One region of the Sphingomonas sp. SP5 genome, then DNA from elsewhere that is predicted to be linked to it. Evidence: predicted binding sites of a transcription regulator. Region 1 holds the regulator's gene; the other holds the start of a gene.
What was found. The regulator LexA, encoded in region 1, represses DNA repair genes until DNA is damaged. The targets are predictions, from matches to a motif close to GTTCCNCNCTTGTTCT.
Positions count from the first base shown of each region.

Region 1 (7,721 bases):
GGCAACGCCGGGGTGGCGATCGCGCGGCCGTTGCCCGACCTGCGCGTTCCCGCATCGGGTGACTTCCGGCGCGCGTTGCAGATCATGGTCAATCTGATCGGCAATGCCGTGCGCTATTCGCCCGAGGGCGGGGTGGTCAGCGTCACGGCGGGGCGGACCGGCGACACGGTCGAGGCGGTCGTCGCCGATCAGGGCAAGGGGATCGCGGCGGCGGACCAGGCCCGCATCTTCGACAAGTTCGAGCGGGTCGATCCGACCGAGGCGGGCGGCAACGGCCTTGGCCTCTATATCGCGCGGCGGCTGGCGCGGGCGATGGGCGGAGACTTGACGGTGGAGAGCACGCCTGGCGAGGGCGCGCGGTTCACGCTGACGCTGCGCGTCTGACGGCTCAGCGCCGCCGGATACGGCGTGCCACGAGGATCAGCAGCAATCCGGCGACGGCGACCGCCGCGCCCCGATCCGCCCACGGCCGCTGGTCGAGCATGAAGCTCGACTGCGGCCAGTGGACGTAGCCCAGGCCCTGGCCGATCCATAGCAGCCCGACCAGCGTCAGGAGGACGCCGATCGACAGCAGGACCGGCCGGGCGCGCCGCATCAGCGCTGACCGACGGGCACGTAGCTGCGCTGCGTCGGCCCGGTGTAGAGCTGGCGCGGGCGGCCGATCTTCTGGTCGGGATCGGTGATCATCTCGTTCCACTGCGCGACCCAGCCGACGGTGCGGGCGAGCGCAAACAGCACGGTGAACATCTCGGTCGGGAAGCCGATCGCCGACAGGATGACGCCCGAATAGAAGTCGACGTTCGGGAACAGCTTCTTCTCGATGAAGTAATCGTCGCTCAGCGCCAGCTCCTCGAGCCGCAGCGCGGTGTCGAACAGCGGATCGTTGACCTTCAGCGCGTCGAACACCTCGCGCACCGTCTTCTGCATCACGGTCGCGCGCGGATCGTAGTTCTTGTAGACGCGGTGGCCGAAGCCCATCAGGCGGAACGGATCGTTCTTGTCCTTCGCCCGCGCGATGAATTCGGGGATGCGCTCCGGAGTGCCGATCTCGCGCAGCATGTTGAGCGCCGCTTCGTTGGCGCCGCCATGCGCCGGACCCCACAGGCAGGCGATGCCCGCCGCGATGCAGGCGAACGGATTGGCGCCCGACGAGCCGGCCAGCCGCACCGTCGAGGTCGAGGCGTTCTGTTCGTGATCGGCATGGAGGATGAAGATCCGGTCCATCGCCTTTTCGACGGCCGGGTTCACCTCATATTGCTCGGCCGGCACGCCGAAGGTCATGCGCAGGAAGTTGCCGGTGTAGGACAGCGAATTGTCCGGGTAGAGGAACGGCTGCCCCACGCTGTACTTGTAGGCCATTGCCGCGATCGTCGGGATCTTGGCGATCAGGCGGTGGCTGGCGATGGTACGCTGCACCGGATCGTGGATGTCGGTCGAATCATGGTAGAAGGCGGACAGCGCGCCGACGACGCCGCACATGATCGCCATCGGATGCGCATCGCGGCGGAAGCCGCGGAAGAAGGCCGCGAGCTGTTCGTGCACCATGGTGTGGCGCGTGATCGTGGTGGTGAAGCCCTTCAGCTCGTCCGCCGACGGCAGCTCGCCGTTGAGCAGGAGATAGGCGACCTCCATGAAGCTCGACTCTTCGGCCAGCTCGCCGATCGGATAGCCGCGGTGGAGCAGCACGCCCTCGTCGCCATCGATGTAGGTCAGCGCCGACTGGCACGACGCGGTCGAGGTGAAGCCGGGGTCGTAGGTGAAGGCGCCGGTCTGCGCGTAGAATTTCCGGATATCGACGACGTCCGGCCCGACCGAGCCGGACATGACCGGATATTCGAGGTCCTTACCGTCCAGGGATACCTTTGCGGCTTCGGTCATGTCGTGGTCCTTCCTATCAGACTGCCATCCGGTCCGCGATCCGGCCGAGGCTTTCCTCTTTGCCGAGCAGCGCGAGCACGTCGAAAATGCCGGGCGACGTCTTGCGCCCGGTGAGAGCGGCGCGGAGCGGCTGCGCGACCTGGCCGAGCTTCACGCCCTGCGCCTCGGCCACCTGCCGTACCGCTGCTTCGATTGTCTCCTGATCCCACTGCTGCACCGCGTCAAGCGCCGCGTGCAGCGCAGCGAGAAGCTGCGGGGCATCGCCGCCGAGCAGATCCGCGGCGGCCTGATCCAGGTCGAGCGGCCGGTGGGCGAACAGGAAGCGCGCACCCTCCGACAGCTCGTTGAGATTGGCGGCGCGCGCCTTCAGCACCGGCATCGCACGGGTGAGGAGGCCGGTGTCGGCATACCCGCCGATCCCCGCCACCAATGCGGCGAGGCGGGCGTCGTCGGCGGCGCGGATATAGTGGCCGTTGAGGTTCTCGAGCTTCTTGAGGTCGAAGCGCGACGGGCTCTTGCCAACGCCGTCGAGGTCGAACCAGCCGGTCGCCTGTTCGCGGCTGATGATCTCGTCGTCGCCATGGCCCCAGCCGAGGCGGAGCAGGTAATTGTCGAAGGCCTCGGGCAGGATGCCGAGTTCGTCACGATACGCCTCGATCCCGACCGCGCCGTGGCGCTTCGACAGCTTGGCGCCGTCGGTGCCGTGGATCAGCGGGATGTGCGCGTAGACCGGCTCGGGCCAGCCGTTGGCGCGATAGATCGGCAGCTGGCGGAAGGCGTTGTTGAGGTGGTCGTCGCCGCGGATGACGTGGGTCACGCCCATGTCGTGGTCGTCGACCACCACCGCCAGCATATAGGTCGGCGTGCCGTCGGAGCGCAGCAGGATGAGGTCGTCGAGTTCGGCGTTCTGCACTGTCACCGATCCCTGCACCCGATCCTCGATCGTGGTCGCGCCCTCACGCGGGGCCTTGAGGCGGACGACGAAGGGTTGGCCCTCGGGATGATCGGTGCGGTCGCGCCAGGGGGAGCGGATGCGCAGCGGCTGCTTGGCCGCCTGCGCCGCCTCGCGCTGCGCGGCGATCTCCTCTGCGGTCATGTAGCAGCGATAGGCATGGCCGCTCGCCACCATCTGGTGCGCCACCTCGGCATGGCGATCCGCACGGGCGAACTGGAAGACGGCATCCCCGTCCCAGTCGATGCCCAGCCACTGGAGGCCGCCAAGGATCGCGTCGATCGCCGGCTGCGTCGAGCGCGCCCGATCGGTGTCCTCGATGCGCAGCAGGAAGCGGCCGCCGTGATGGCGCGCGAACAGCCAGTTGAACAAGGCGGTGCGGGCGCCGCCGAGGTGCAGATAGCCGGTCGGCGACGGCGCGAAGCGCGTCACGACAGCCTGCGAATCACCTGTCGAATTTTCCACTGTTGCGCTCAACCGCGCCTGCTCCCAAAGTTCGAAACCGATGGCCAGTTCAGCCGCCGCGCGCCCTAGCACGCGCTTTTCGCGCCTTCAAACGCCGTGGGATGGCAGGGTGTTGCGTGGCCGTGTCGAAGAATGGCTGGAGGCCGAGCGCGACCAACTGGTGCTGTGGCTGCCGGTCGCCTTCGGCGGCGGGATCGCCGCCTGGTTTATGTTGCCGGATGCCCGGGCCTGGGCCGCGGCGATGCTGCTGTGCCTGACCGTGGCGCTCGCCGGCACGGCGGCGGCACGGGGCGGCCGGGCGGCGCGGGCGCTCGCCATCGGCGGCGCGACGGCGGCGTGCGGCCTCGCCCTCATATGGTGGCAGGCCGAGCGGGTGGCGGCACCGGTGCTCGCCCGGCCGGTGGTGGCGGCGTTCACCGCGCGGGTGGAACGGGTCGAGCCGCTGCCGGCGCGGGAGATGGTACGGCTGACGCTGCTGCCGCAGGCGGGCACGGCGCTGCCGCCGCGCATCCGGGTGAATGTTGCGCAGGCCGACATGCCGGCGGGCGCCACGGCGGGCGCGGTGCTGGCCCTGCGCGCGCGGCTGATGCCGCCGCCCGCCGCGGCCGTGCCGGGCGCCTATGACTTCGCGCGGGTGGCGTGGTTCGCCGGGATCGGCGCGACGGGGCGCGGCTTCGCGCCGGTCGCGGTCGTGCGGCGCGGTGCGGGGGAGGGCAGCCTGCGCCTCGCCCTGACGCGGCACATCACCGATCGCCTGCCCGGCAGCCGCGGCGGCATCGCCGCAGCGCTGGCAACGGGCGACGAAGGCGCGATCGCCGAGGACGACGCGGCCGCCATGCGCAAGGCGGGGCTCGCCCATCTGCTGTCGGTGAGCGGCCTGCATATCACCGCTGCGGTGGCGGCGACGATGTTCGTCGTGCTGCGCCTGCTGGCGCTATGGCCCTGGCTCGCGATCCGGGTGCGGCTGCCGCTGGTCGCCGGTGCGGCCGGTGCGCTGGCGGCGATCGGCTATACGCTGCTGACCGGCAGCCAGGTGCCGACGATCCGGTCCTGCGTCGCGGCGCTGCTGGTGCTGGCGGCGCTCGCGATGGGGCGGGAGGCGGTGACGCTGCGACTGGTCGCGGCGGGCGCGATGGTCGTGCTGCTGCTGTGGCCGCAGGCGCTGATCGGGCCGAGCTTTCAACTATCGTTCGCGGCCATCGCCGCCATCGTCGCGCTGCACGAGCACCCGCGGGGGCGGCATTGGTTCGAGCCACGCGAGGAGCGGATCGGCCGCCGGATGGCGCGCGGGCTGGGATCGCTGCTGCTGACCGGGGTGGCGGTGGAGGCGGCGTTGCTGCCGATCGCCGCCTATCACTTCCACAAGGCGGGCCTGTATGGCGCCGCGGCCAACCTGATCGCGATCCCGCTGACGACGTTCGTCATCATGCCGATCGAGGCGACGGCGCTGCTGCTCGACGTGGCGGGGCTGGGCGCGCCGCTGTGGTGGCTGGCCGACCTTGCGATCCGGTTGCTGCTGCGCCTCGCCCATGCGGTGGCGGCGGCACCGGGATCCTCGGTGGCGCTGCCGTCGATGCCGGCCGGCGCCTTTGCGCTGATGATCGCGGGCGGGCTGTGGCTGGTGTTGTGGCGGACGCGATGGCGGCGGCTGGGGCTGCTGCCGCTGCTGGCGGGCGGCATCTGGGCGCTCGCCACGCCGGCGCCCGACGTGCTGGTGACCGGCGACGGGCGGCATCTGGCGGTTCGGCTCGGCGCCGATCTTGCCCTGCTGCGCGATAGGGCCGGCGACTATGTGCGCGGCATGCTCGCCGAGAATGGCGGGGTGGAGGGCGAGCCGCTGCTGCTCGCCGATCAGGCGGCGGCGCGCTGCACCCGCGACCTGTGCGCGGTCGATCTGGCGGCGGGTGGGCGTCGCTGGCGGGTGCTGGCGACGCGCAGCGCCTACCCGGTGCCCTGGCCGGCGCTGGTCGCGGCGTGCCGGGCGGCGGACATCGTGGTCAGCGAGCGGCGGCTGCCGCGAGGGTGCCGGCCGCGCTGGCTGACGCTGGATGCGCCGGTGCTGCGACGGACCGGCGGGGTGGCGGTGACGCTGGCGAATGGCCGTGTCGCGACGGTGCGGCGGGCGGGCGATGGCCATCCGTGGCTGGTCCCGCCGACGATCATGCCGCCGCGGGACGGGGTAGGGCGGTGATCGGGTTGCTGGAGCGAGGGGGGCAAGTGTTAGTGGCGAGGGCCTGAGTCTCACCTGTGCTTCGACAGGCTCAGCACGAACGGTTTGAATGCGGTCCTCATGCTTAGGACCAATCGACCTTCAATCCCCCCCCTGGGCGGGGGAGGATGAAAGGAATCCCTTATCTTGGATGTCGATCAGCGCTAAAGTCATGAGAATCGCCTCTCCTTCGACGGGCTCAGCACGAGTGCGACGTAATGTCGTGCTTAATCAGGACTTTAGCTGATTTCAAAAGTCACAAAAGTCACACCCGTGCAGGTGTCGTCGCCGGTGCAAAGGTCGCGAAAGTCGCACCGGCGAGGGGGGTGTCGACCGTCAGTCGTAGCGGCGCAGGATGCCCGACAGCTTGCCTTGCACGCGGACGTGCGCGGGCACGTAACGCTGCGGTTCGTAGGCGCGGTTGGCAGGATCGAGGCGGATCATCGCGCCTTCGCGGCGGAAATATTTGAGCGTGGCTTCGCTGTCCTCGATCAGCGCGACGACGATCTCGCCGTCGCGGGCGACGTCGGTGCGGCGGATCAACGCGTAATCGCCGTCGAGGATGCCGGCCTCGACCATCGAATCACCCGATACCTCCAGCGCATAATGTTCGCCCGAGCCCAGCAGGGCGGCCGGCACCGCGAGCATCGAGCTGCCCTCGAACGCCTCGATCGGCACGCCGGCGGCGATGCGGCCATGCAGCGGGATCTCGACCACGTCGTTGGCGGGGGGCGGCGCGGGGCGGACGTTGCCGGTCTTCGCCGGCGCGGGGGCCGGCGTGGCGGTGGCCTTGCGCTCCGAACGTTCGGGCATGCGCAGCACTTCCAGCGCGCGGGCGCGGTTGGGCAGGCGGCGGATGAAATGCCGCTCCTCCAGCGCGCTGATGAGGCGATGGACGCCGGATTTCGACTTGAGGTCCAATGCCTCCTTCATCTCCTCGAACGAAGGGGAGATCCCCGTTTCCTCGAGGCGGTCGTTGATGAAGCACACGAGCTCGTGCTGCTTGCGCGTAAGCATGGCGGTCCTTCCCGTCAGAACAGACGCGGAACTTCTAGGGAACAATCCGGCGCCCGTCAAGCGATCAGCAGGATTTCCGCCGAGTCGCCCGCACGGGCCGGGGGGGCGGCGACCGGCCGCACGATCAGGGCATGCGACCGGGCCAGGGTGAGGAGCATCGAACTGTCCTGGATGGTCGAGGCATAGGCGCGACCGTCGCGCAATTCGGCGCGCAGATAGTCGGTGCGCGGCCCATTGGCGGGCAGGTCTTCGCCGAGGACGGCGAGCGCGGGCCGGGGCAGCGGATCGGCGGCACCGGCGAGGTGCGCGACCAGCGGCTTCACGAACAGGATGGCGGTGACGAAGGCGGACACCGGATTGCCGGGCAGGCCGAGCACCGTCATCGGCCCCAGCCGGCCGGCCATCATCGGCTTGCCCGGCCTGAGCGCGATCCGCCAGAAGTCGATGCTGCCGCCCGCCGCCTCCAGGGCGGGGCGGACGAGGTCGTGATCGCCGACCGACGCGCCGCCGGTGGTGACGAGCAGGTCGGCGTCCGTGCCTGCGAAGGCATCGCGCAGTGTCGCAAGATCGTCGGGCAGGATGCCGAGGTCGATCACATCGACCGGCAGGTCGGCGAGCATCGCCGCGAGCATCGCGCGGTTCGATTCGGGCAGGGCGCTGTCGGTCGCCGCAGCGCCGGGTGCGACCAGCTCGTCGCCGGTAGCGCAGATCGCGACCCGCACCCCGCGGCGCACCGGAAGCGTCGCGAGGCCACCGGTGGCGGCGACGGCGATCCGCGCCGGGGTCAGCCGGTCGCCGGCGGCGATCAGGCGGTCGCCGGCGGAAAAGTCCAGCCCTCGGCGGCGGGTGTTGCGCCCCGGCGTCGCCGGGCCTTCGCCGACGAGGCGGATGGCGGTGCCGGCCGCCGCCACCTCCTCCTGGATCATCACCGTGTCGGCACCGTCGGGCAGTGCCGCGCCGGTGAAGATGCGGACCGTCTCGCCCGTCTCGACCGTGCCGGCGAAGGCGCGGCCGGCGGCGCTTTCGCCGATCAGCGTCCAGGGGCCGGGCAGGTCGGCGAAGCGGATCGCATAGCCGTCCATCGCCGACAGGTCGGCGGCGGGCTGCGTGCGGCGGGCGGTCACGTCGGCGGCGGCCCAGCGGCCGTGCGCGGCGGTCACCGGCACCTCTTCCACCGGCACCGGTGTCGCGAGGGCGAAG
Region 1 covers NZ_JBZFLF010000001.1:631,808-639,528, reverse strand. The annotation lists gene AC4GY7_RS02890 (sensor histidine kinase) at 1-384, shown strand, start outside; gene AC4GY7_RS02885 (hypothetical protein) at 389-595, opposite strand; gene AC4GY7_RS02880 (citrate synthase) at 595-1,878, opposite strand; gene gltX (glutamate--tRNA ligase) at 1,895-3,307, opposite strand; gene AC4GY7_RS02870 (ComEC/Rec2 family competence protein) at 3,336-5,486, shown strand; gene lexA (transcriptional repressor LexA) at 5,841-6,521, opposite strand; gene AC4GY7_RS02860 (molybdopterin molybdotransferase MoeA) at 6,578-7,721, opposite strand, start outside.

Region 2 (7,721 bases), on a different contig from region 1:
TCGCAGGTGACGTAGACGTCGGGGAGGAAGTGCATCTCGATCTTGAGCACGCCGTCGCCCTGGCACGCCTCGCAGCGGCCGCCCTTGACGTTGAAGCTGAAGCGCCCGGGCTTGTAGCCGCGCGCCTGCGCCTCCGGCAGGCCGGCGAACCAGTCGCGGATCTGGGTGAAGCTGCCGGTATAGGTCGCCGGGTTCGACCGCGGGGTGCGGCCGATCGGCGACTGGTCGATGTCGATCACCTTGTCGAGATGCTGCAGCCCGGTGACCTTGTCGTGCTTGCCAGCGAGGATGCGTGCGCCGTTCAGCGTGCGCGCGGCGGCGGCGTAGAGCGTGTCGATGGTGAAGCTCGATTTGCCCGAGCCCGACACGCCGGTGATGCAGGTGAAGGTGCCGAGCGGGATCGACGCGGTGACGCCGGTCAGGTTGTTGGCGCGCGCGTTGTGGACGGTCAGCTGCTTGCCGTTGCCCTTGCGGCGCTTGGCGGGCACCGGCACCTCGCGCGTGCCGTTGAGATAGTCGGCGGTGATGCTGGTCTTGCTCTTGAGCAATTGCTTGAGCGTGCCCTGCGCGACGATCTGGCCACCGTGGACGCCGGCGCCCGGCCCCATGTCGATGACGTAATCGGCGGTGCGAATCGCATCCTCGTCATGCTCGACGACCAGCACGGTGTTGCCGAGGTCGCGCAGGCGGCGGAGCGTGGCGAGCAGCATGTCGTTGTCGCGCTGGTGCAGGCCGATCGAGGGTTCGTCGAGCACGTACAGGACGCCCGACAGGCCGCTGCCGATCTGGCTCGCCAAACGGATGCGCTGGCTCTCGCCGCCCGACAGCGTGCCGCTGGTCCGGTCGAGGTTGAGGTAATCGAGGCCGACGTTGTTGAGGAAGCCCAGCCGCTCGACGATCTCCTTGAGGATCCGCTCGGCGATCGCGCGCTGCTGGTCGCCCAGGTGGTTGGGAAGATCGGTGAAGAAGGCGAGCGCATCGACCACCGACAGGTGCGTCGCATAGGCGATGTCGCGCATCGCCACCTTCACCGCCAGCGCCTCCGGCTTGAGGCGCGCGCCGTGGCAGACCTCACAGGGGCGCGACGACTGGTATTTGCCCAATTCCTCGCGCATCCAGGCGCTCTCGGTCTGGAGCAGGCGGCGGTTGAGGTTGCCGATCACGCCCTCGAACGGCTTCTTGACGTCGTAGCTCTTCTTGCCGTCGACGAAGGTGAGGGTGACGGCCTTGCCCTTGGTGCCGTGGAGGATCGTCTCCTGCACCTTGGCATCGAGCGATCCCCAGGCGGTGTCGAGGCTGAAGCCGAATTCGCGCGCGAGACTGCCCAGCACCTGCATGTAATAGGGGCTGGGCGGATTGGACTTGGCCCAGGGCACGACCGCGCCCTTCTTGATGCTGAGTTCGTGGTTGGGGACGACGAGGTCCTCGTCGAACAGCAATTTCTCGCCCAGGCCATCGCAGGCCGGGCAGGCGCCCTGCGGCGCGTTGAAGCTGAACAGCCGCGGCTCGATCTCGGCGATGGTGAAGCCGCTGATCGGACAGGCGAATTTTTCCGAAAAGACGATGCGGCCGGCGGGCGCGTTGTCGCCGAGTACCTCCGATTTGGGGGTGTGCGGCTCGACCGGATCCGCCGGGTCGACATAGGCGAGGCCCTCGGCAAGCTTCAATGCGGTCTCGAAGCTTTCGGCGAGGCGCGTCGCGATATCCTCACGCACCACCAGGCGGTCGACCACCACTTCGATGTCGTGCTTGAACTTCTTGTCGAGCGCCGGCGCCTCGTCAATCTCGTGGATCTCGCCGTCGATGCGGACGCGGGTGAAGCCCGCCTTCTGCCATTCGGCCAGTTCCTTGCGATATTCGCCCTTGCGACCGCGCACGACGGGGGCGAGCAGGTAGAGGCGCGTGCCCTCGGGCAGCGCCATGACGCGGTCGACCATCTGGCTGACGGTCTGCGCGGCGATCGGCTCGCCCGTGGTCGGCGAATAGGGGATGCCGACGCGCGCCCAGAGCAGGCGCATGTAATCGTAGATCTCGGTGACCGTCGCGACCGTCGATCGCGGGTTGCGGCTCGTCGTCTTCTGCTCGATCGAGATCGCCGGGGACAGGCCCTCGATATGATCAACGTCCGGCTTCTGCATCAGCTCCAGGAACTGGCGCGCATAGGCCGACAGCGATTCGACATAGCGGCGCTGCCCCTCGGCATAGATGGTGTCGAAGGCGAGGGACGACTTGCCCGAGCCGGACAGGCCGGTGATGACCGTCAGCGTGTCGCGGGGGATGTCGACGTCGACATCCTTGAGGTTGTGCTCGCGCGCGCCGCGGACGCTTATCTTGGTCAGCATGGGGCTGGTTCTACTTCTGTTCTGTAACGGAGGCTAGTCCTGGCAAGTAGGAACGCCCGAGGCACATTGAAAGCTTCCGGGTGGTGTCTTACCTTGCTGCTACACAGCGTGGAGGCGATGGCGTGGGCAAGAAGCACAAGAAGGCGAAACTCCCCAAGGAAGTGCTGGGCGTGAAGCTGCCCAAGGAGGTGCGCGAAGTGGGCGGCGCGCTGCTCGAAAAGGCGAATAGCCCGCAGGGGCGCGAGATGCTGGCGGCCGGGCTGACGATGGCGGCGGCGGCAGCCACCGCCGCCGTGGCGAAGGGCCGCACGAAGCGCGAACCGGCAGCGGCCGCCGAACCACCCGAGGCACCGCGGGCTCCGGACGCTCCGGACGCTCCGGTGCCGCCGCAGGGCACGCAGACGCAACCCGATCCGCAGGCGATCGCCGAAGCGGTGGGCAAGGCCGCCGAAGCGATGCTGGGGCGGTTATTCGGCGCAAAGAAGGTATGACCTGCTGCCGTAAAATATAGGACAATGATGACACCACATTGTGTCTGAATTACAACGCAATCTTGCTGAAATGACGTAAGCGTCACCGCCAACTCTTTACAGGATTGGTCAGAATATACACCCTGGCTCGGTCGGACGGCATGTGCCGTTCGACGTGAGCGGCCGCAGGGGGCGGTCGTCACGGGGGAAAAGATCAGGTGACCAAGACGCTTCGTTCGACGCGCAAGGCTGCGCTTCTGGCTGCTGCCACGCCGTTTGCCATGGCATTGACCGCGCTGCCGGCGCTCGCGCAGACCGCGCCCGAGCAGACCAAGTCGCCGGCGCAGCTGGAAATCGACAAGCAGGCTGTCGCGCCGACCACGACACAGGGCCAGTCCGATCAGGGCGAGAGCGCCCAGGGCAGCGACATCGTCGTCACCGGCTCGCTGTTCCGCCGCACCGACACCGAGACGCCGTCGCCGGTCACCGTGCTGACCAGCGACACGCTGGCCAAGGCCGGCATCACCACCGCATCGGACGCGATCCGCTCGATCAGCGCCGACAGCGCGGGTTCGATCGGCACCGGCTTCCAGTCGGGCTTCTCGGCCGGCGGTTCGGCGGTGTCGCTGCGCGGCCTCGGCGTGTCCTCCACGCTGGTGCTGATCGACGGACTGCGTTCGGCGAACTTCCCGCTGAACGACGACGGCCATAACGCCTATGTCGACCTCAACTCGATCCCCTTCAGCCTCGTCGACCGGATCGAGGTGCTGAAGGACGGTGCGTCCTCCACCTACGGTGCCGACGCGATCGGCGGCGTGGTCAACGTCATCCTCAAGAAGCAGTTCGTCGGCATCGACGGCCTGGTCGAAGGCGGCGTCGCCGAGCGCGGCGATGCGAGCCACCAGCGCGCGCAGCTGACCGTCGGCTGGGGCGATTATGCGGCCAGGGGCTTCAACGTCTACCTGAACGGCGAATACCAGCGTGATGGCCGCGTTTCCAATCACAGCCGCGGCTTTCCCTACAACACGCAGGACCTGACCCCGATCGGCGGCCTGGACAACAATGCGTCCGACCAGTCGCTGACCGTCAACGTGCCGACCGCCTATGTCACGCGCGTCAACCAGACTGACCTCAACAACCCGCTGTCGGGTCAGGTCGGCGCCCCGCTGACCACGCGCTACGACGCGCTGGGCCTCGCCAATTGCGCGGGGGGCACCTTTGCGGTGACCACGGGCGCCGCTCAGGGTACGGGCTGCAAGTACGACCTGGTCGACCTGTACCGCCAGATCCAGCCGCTGCAGGAGCGCTATTCGCTGCAGGGCCGCATCAGCGTGCGCATCGCCGACAATGTCGAGGGGTATATCAGCGGCAGCTACAGCCGCAGCGACGTGAGCATCAACGGCACGCCGTCGGCGATCCGCAATACGCAGCCGTTCGGCGGCGCCCCGGCGGTCGCGTCGAACAACCCGGGCATCGTGCTGCCCTATTTCGTCTGCTCGGCCGGCACCAATTGCGCCACGGCGACGGATCGTCGCCTCAATCCGAACAACCCCTATGCGACCAACGCCGCAGCGACGCCGGCGATCGCCGCCGCCAATGCCGCGCGCATCTATTACCTGTTCGGCGACATTCCGGCCGGCAGCGATCGCAAGAACGAAGTGTATCGTGCGACCGCGGGCCTCAACGGCAATTTCGGTGACGGCCGCTTCGACTGGCGCGTTGAGGGCGTCTATGCCCGCGACGAGCTGGAGCTGACGCAGCACGGCCTGCTCAACATCGCCGGCCTCGCCCGCGCGATCAACACGGGTGCGTACAATTTCGTCAATCCGTCGCTGAACACGGCCGCCGTGCGCAGCGCGATCGCGCCCGACAAGACGACGCCGTCGCATTCGACCCAGGCGGCACTCGACGCCTCACTGTCGGCGCGGCTGTTCGACCTGCCCGGCGGCCCGCTGCAATTCGCGGTCGGCGGCCAGGTGCGGCGCGAAACGCTGGAGAACAACAACCAGAACGCCGCGCTCGACACCTACGGCCTCAGCACCGCCTCGGCATTCGGCGCGCACACCGTGTCGGCCGCCTATTTCGAGGCCGACGCGCCGATCCTCGACCAGGTCGACGTCAACGTCTCCGGCCGGTACGACCATTATTCGGAAGGGTTCAGCCACTTCTCGCCGAAGGTCGGCGTCAAGTTCACGCCGTTCCAGGCGCTCGCGATCCGCGGCACCTATGCCGAGGGCTTCCGTGCGCCGACCTTCGCGGAATCGGGTCCGCGCAGCCAATATGCGGGCTTCGTGTCGACGACCCCGCCGTGCAACTTCATCCTGCAGCACGGCGGCACCGGCAGCACGACGACCTGCTCGGCGAATGGCAATCCGTACAACCTCAACTACAATCTGGGTCGCGGCCTTGCCGGCAACCCCGACCTCCAGCCGGAGATCTCGCGCAGCTTTACCGGCGGCGTGATCTTCCAGCCTGTGCGCTGGCTGAGCCTGACGGTCGATTATTACAACGTCCGCAAGAAGAACCTGATCGTCACCGGCCCCGACTTCGGCAAGGCGGTGTCGGCCTATTACAATGCCGCCAACCTTGCCGCGGCGCAGGCGGCGGTGGCTGCGGTCGGCTCGGGTTATTCGGTCAATACGACCGACGCGGTCGATCCGCTGTTCCCCAATGCCCTGCCGCGCGTGCTCATCATCAACGTGCCGTATGTGAACGCGAACTATGCGCTAACCTCGGGCCTCGATTTCTCGGCGACGGCGACCGTGCCGCTCGGCGACGGCGTGAAGTTCACCAGCCGGATCGAGGCGACCCACGTCATCAAGTACAACCTTGTCACCTCGGCGGGTACGCAGCATTATGCCGGCACGATGGGACCGTACGACCTGTCGTCGGGCAACGGCACGCCGGCGTGGCGCGGCAACTGGCAGAACACGATCGAGGCAGGCCCCTATTCGCTGTCGGCGACCGCTTATTACGTCAGCCGGATCAAGGCGGTGTCGGAGGATCAGGGACTGCCGCTCGATTGCGACAACGGCAACCTCTACACGCGCTCCTCGCCGCAGGATCTCGCCTTCTGCTACGTGCGCCGCTTCATCAACGTCGACGTCAACGCGACGGCGAAGGTCAACGACAAGTTCACGTTCTTCTTCAACGTCAAGAACGTGTTCGACGCCAAGGCTCCGGTCGCCCCGGCCGCCTATTCGAGCGCGCCGAACTTCCTGACCACCTGGCATTACGCCGGGCTGATCGGGCGCCAGTATCGCGCGGGTGCGTCGTTCCGCTTCTGATCGGCCGATCGCCGGTCGTGTCGGAGGAGGGTTCCGGTTCGGGACCCTCCCTTTTTTTATGGGTGTCGCTTGCACTCGGCCGATTGCGAAGGGCATCGTCGCGCCTTGCTACAGGGGATGACGGCGTGCGGATGGTAAGCGGAATGATCGCGTTGGGCCTGCTCGCGGGCGGCTGGGGTGGCCTTGCACAGGCGCAGACCTTTGCCGAGGCGGAGGCGGCGCAGCGGGCGCAGGACCCCGGCGCGGCGGCGCCGGTGCAGTATGACGTGTCCTTCCCCAACGCAGTGCATCACGAGGCGCAGGTGACCGCCACGTTCCGCGGCGTGCCGGCGGGGCCGCTGCGGGTGCAGATGGCGCGGTCATCGCCCGGCCGCTACGCGATCCACGAATTCGCCAAGAACGTCTATGCGGTGTCGGCAAAGGACGGGCGCGGGCGGCCGCTGGCGCCGACCCGCACCGATCCGTACGGCTGGAGCGTCGCCGGGCACGATGGCACCGTCGTCGTCACCTACACGCTGTTCGGCGACTGGGGCGATGGCACCTATGCGCAGATCGACACCACCCACGCGCATCTCAACATGCCGGCGACCTTCCTGTGGGCGACCGGGTATGACGACAAGGCGATCCGCGTCCGCTTCCGCCCCTACGATCCGAAATGGCGGATCGCGACGCAATTGCCGGCGGCGAAGGGGACCGACACCTATTGGGCGCCCAACCTGCAATATTTCATGGATAGCCCGACGGAGATCAGCGACTTCGCGACGCGCGAATGGCCGGTCACCGATCCGACCGGCAAGCGCTACGTGGTGCGGCTGGCGGTGCATCATACCGGCACGGACGCGGACCTCGATACCTATACGGCCAAGGTAAAGCGGGTCATCGCGCAGCATTACCGCCTGTTCGGCCGCGCGCCGCGCTACGATTACGGCACCTATACCTTCATCGCCGATTACATGCCGCAGATCGCGGGCGATGGCATGGAGCATCGCAATTCCACGATCATCACCGACAAACGCAGCCTCGCCGACGCCAAGTTCGCGCAGATCAACACGCTGTCCCATGAATTCGTGCACAGCTGGAATGTCGAGCGGCTGCGCCCCGCCGAGCTAGAACCGTTTGATTTCACCCGCGCCAATCCGACCCCGAGCCTGTGGTTCGCCGAAGGCTTCACGCAATATTACGGGCCGCTGATGATCCGCCGCGCCGGCGAGATGAGCGTGGATGCCTATCTGGCCAGCCTAGGCGGCACGCTGGACTATGTTCTGAACCGCGCCGGGCGGCGGTATGGCGGGCCGGAGGAGATGAGCCTGCGCGCGCCGTTCGTGGATGCAGCCAAGGCGATCGATCAGACCAACGCCAACATCTTCATATCTTATTACCCCTATGGCGCGGTGGTGGCGCTGGCGCTCGACCTGCAGTTGCGGCAGCGGTATCCCGGCCTCTCGCTCGACAACTACATGCGCCACCTGTGGGAGACGCGCGGTGATACCGAGCGGCCCTACACCCCCGCCGACCTGGAGCGGGGCCTAGCCGAGGTGACGCGCGATCCTGCCTTCGCCAAGGCGTTCTTCGACGGCAGCGTGCATGCGAGCGGCCTGCCCGATTACGCGCCGCTGCTCGCG
Region 2 covers NZ_JBZFLF010000004.1:210,339-218,059, reverse strand. The annotation lists gene uvrA (excinuclease ABC subunit UvrA) at 1-2,342, opposite strand, end outside; gene AC4GY7_RS11835 (hypothetical protein) at 2,465-2,833, shown strand; gene AC4GY7_RS11830 (TonB-dependent receptor domain-containing protein) at 3,094-6,099, shown strand; gene AC4GY7_RS11825 (M61 family metallopeptidase) at 6,243-7,721, shown strand, end outside.
Region 2: uvrA (excinuclease ABC subunit UvrA) is a predicted target of LexA. The motif match lies at 2,350-2,365, and genes of this name have one in related genera.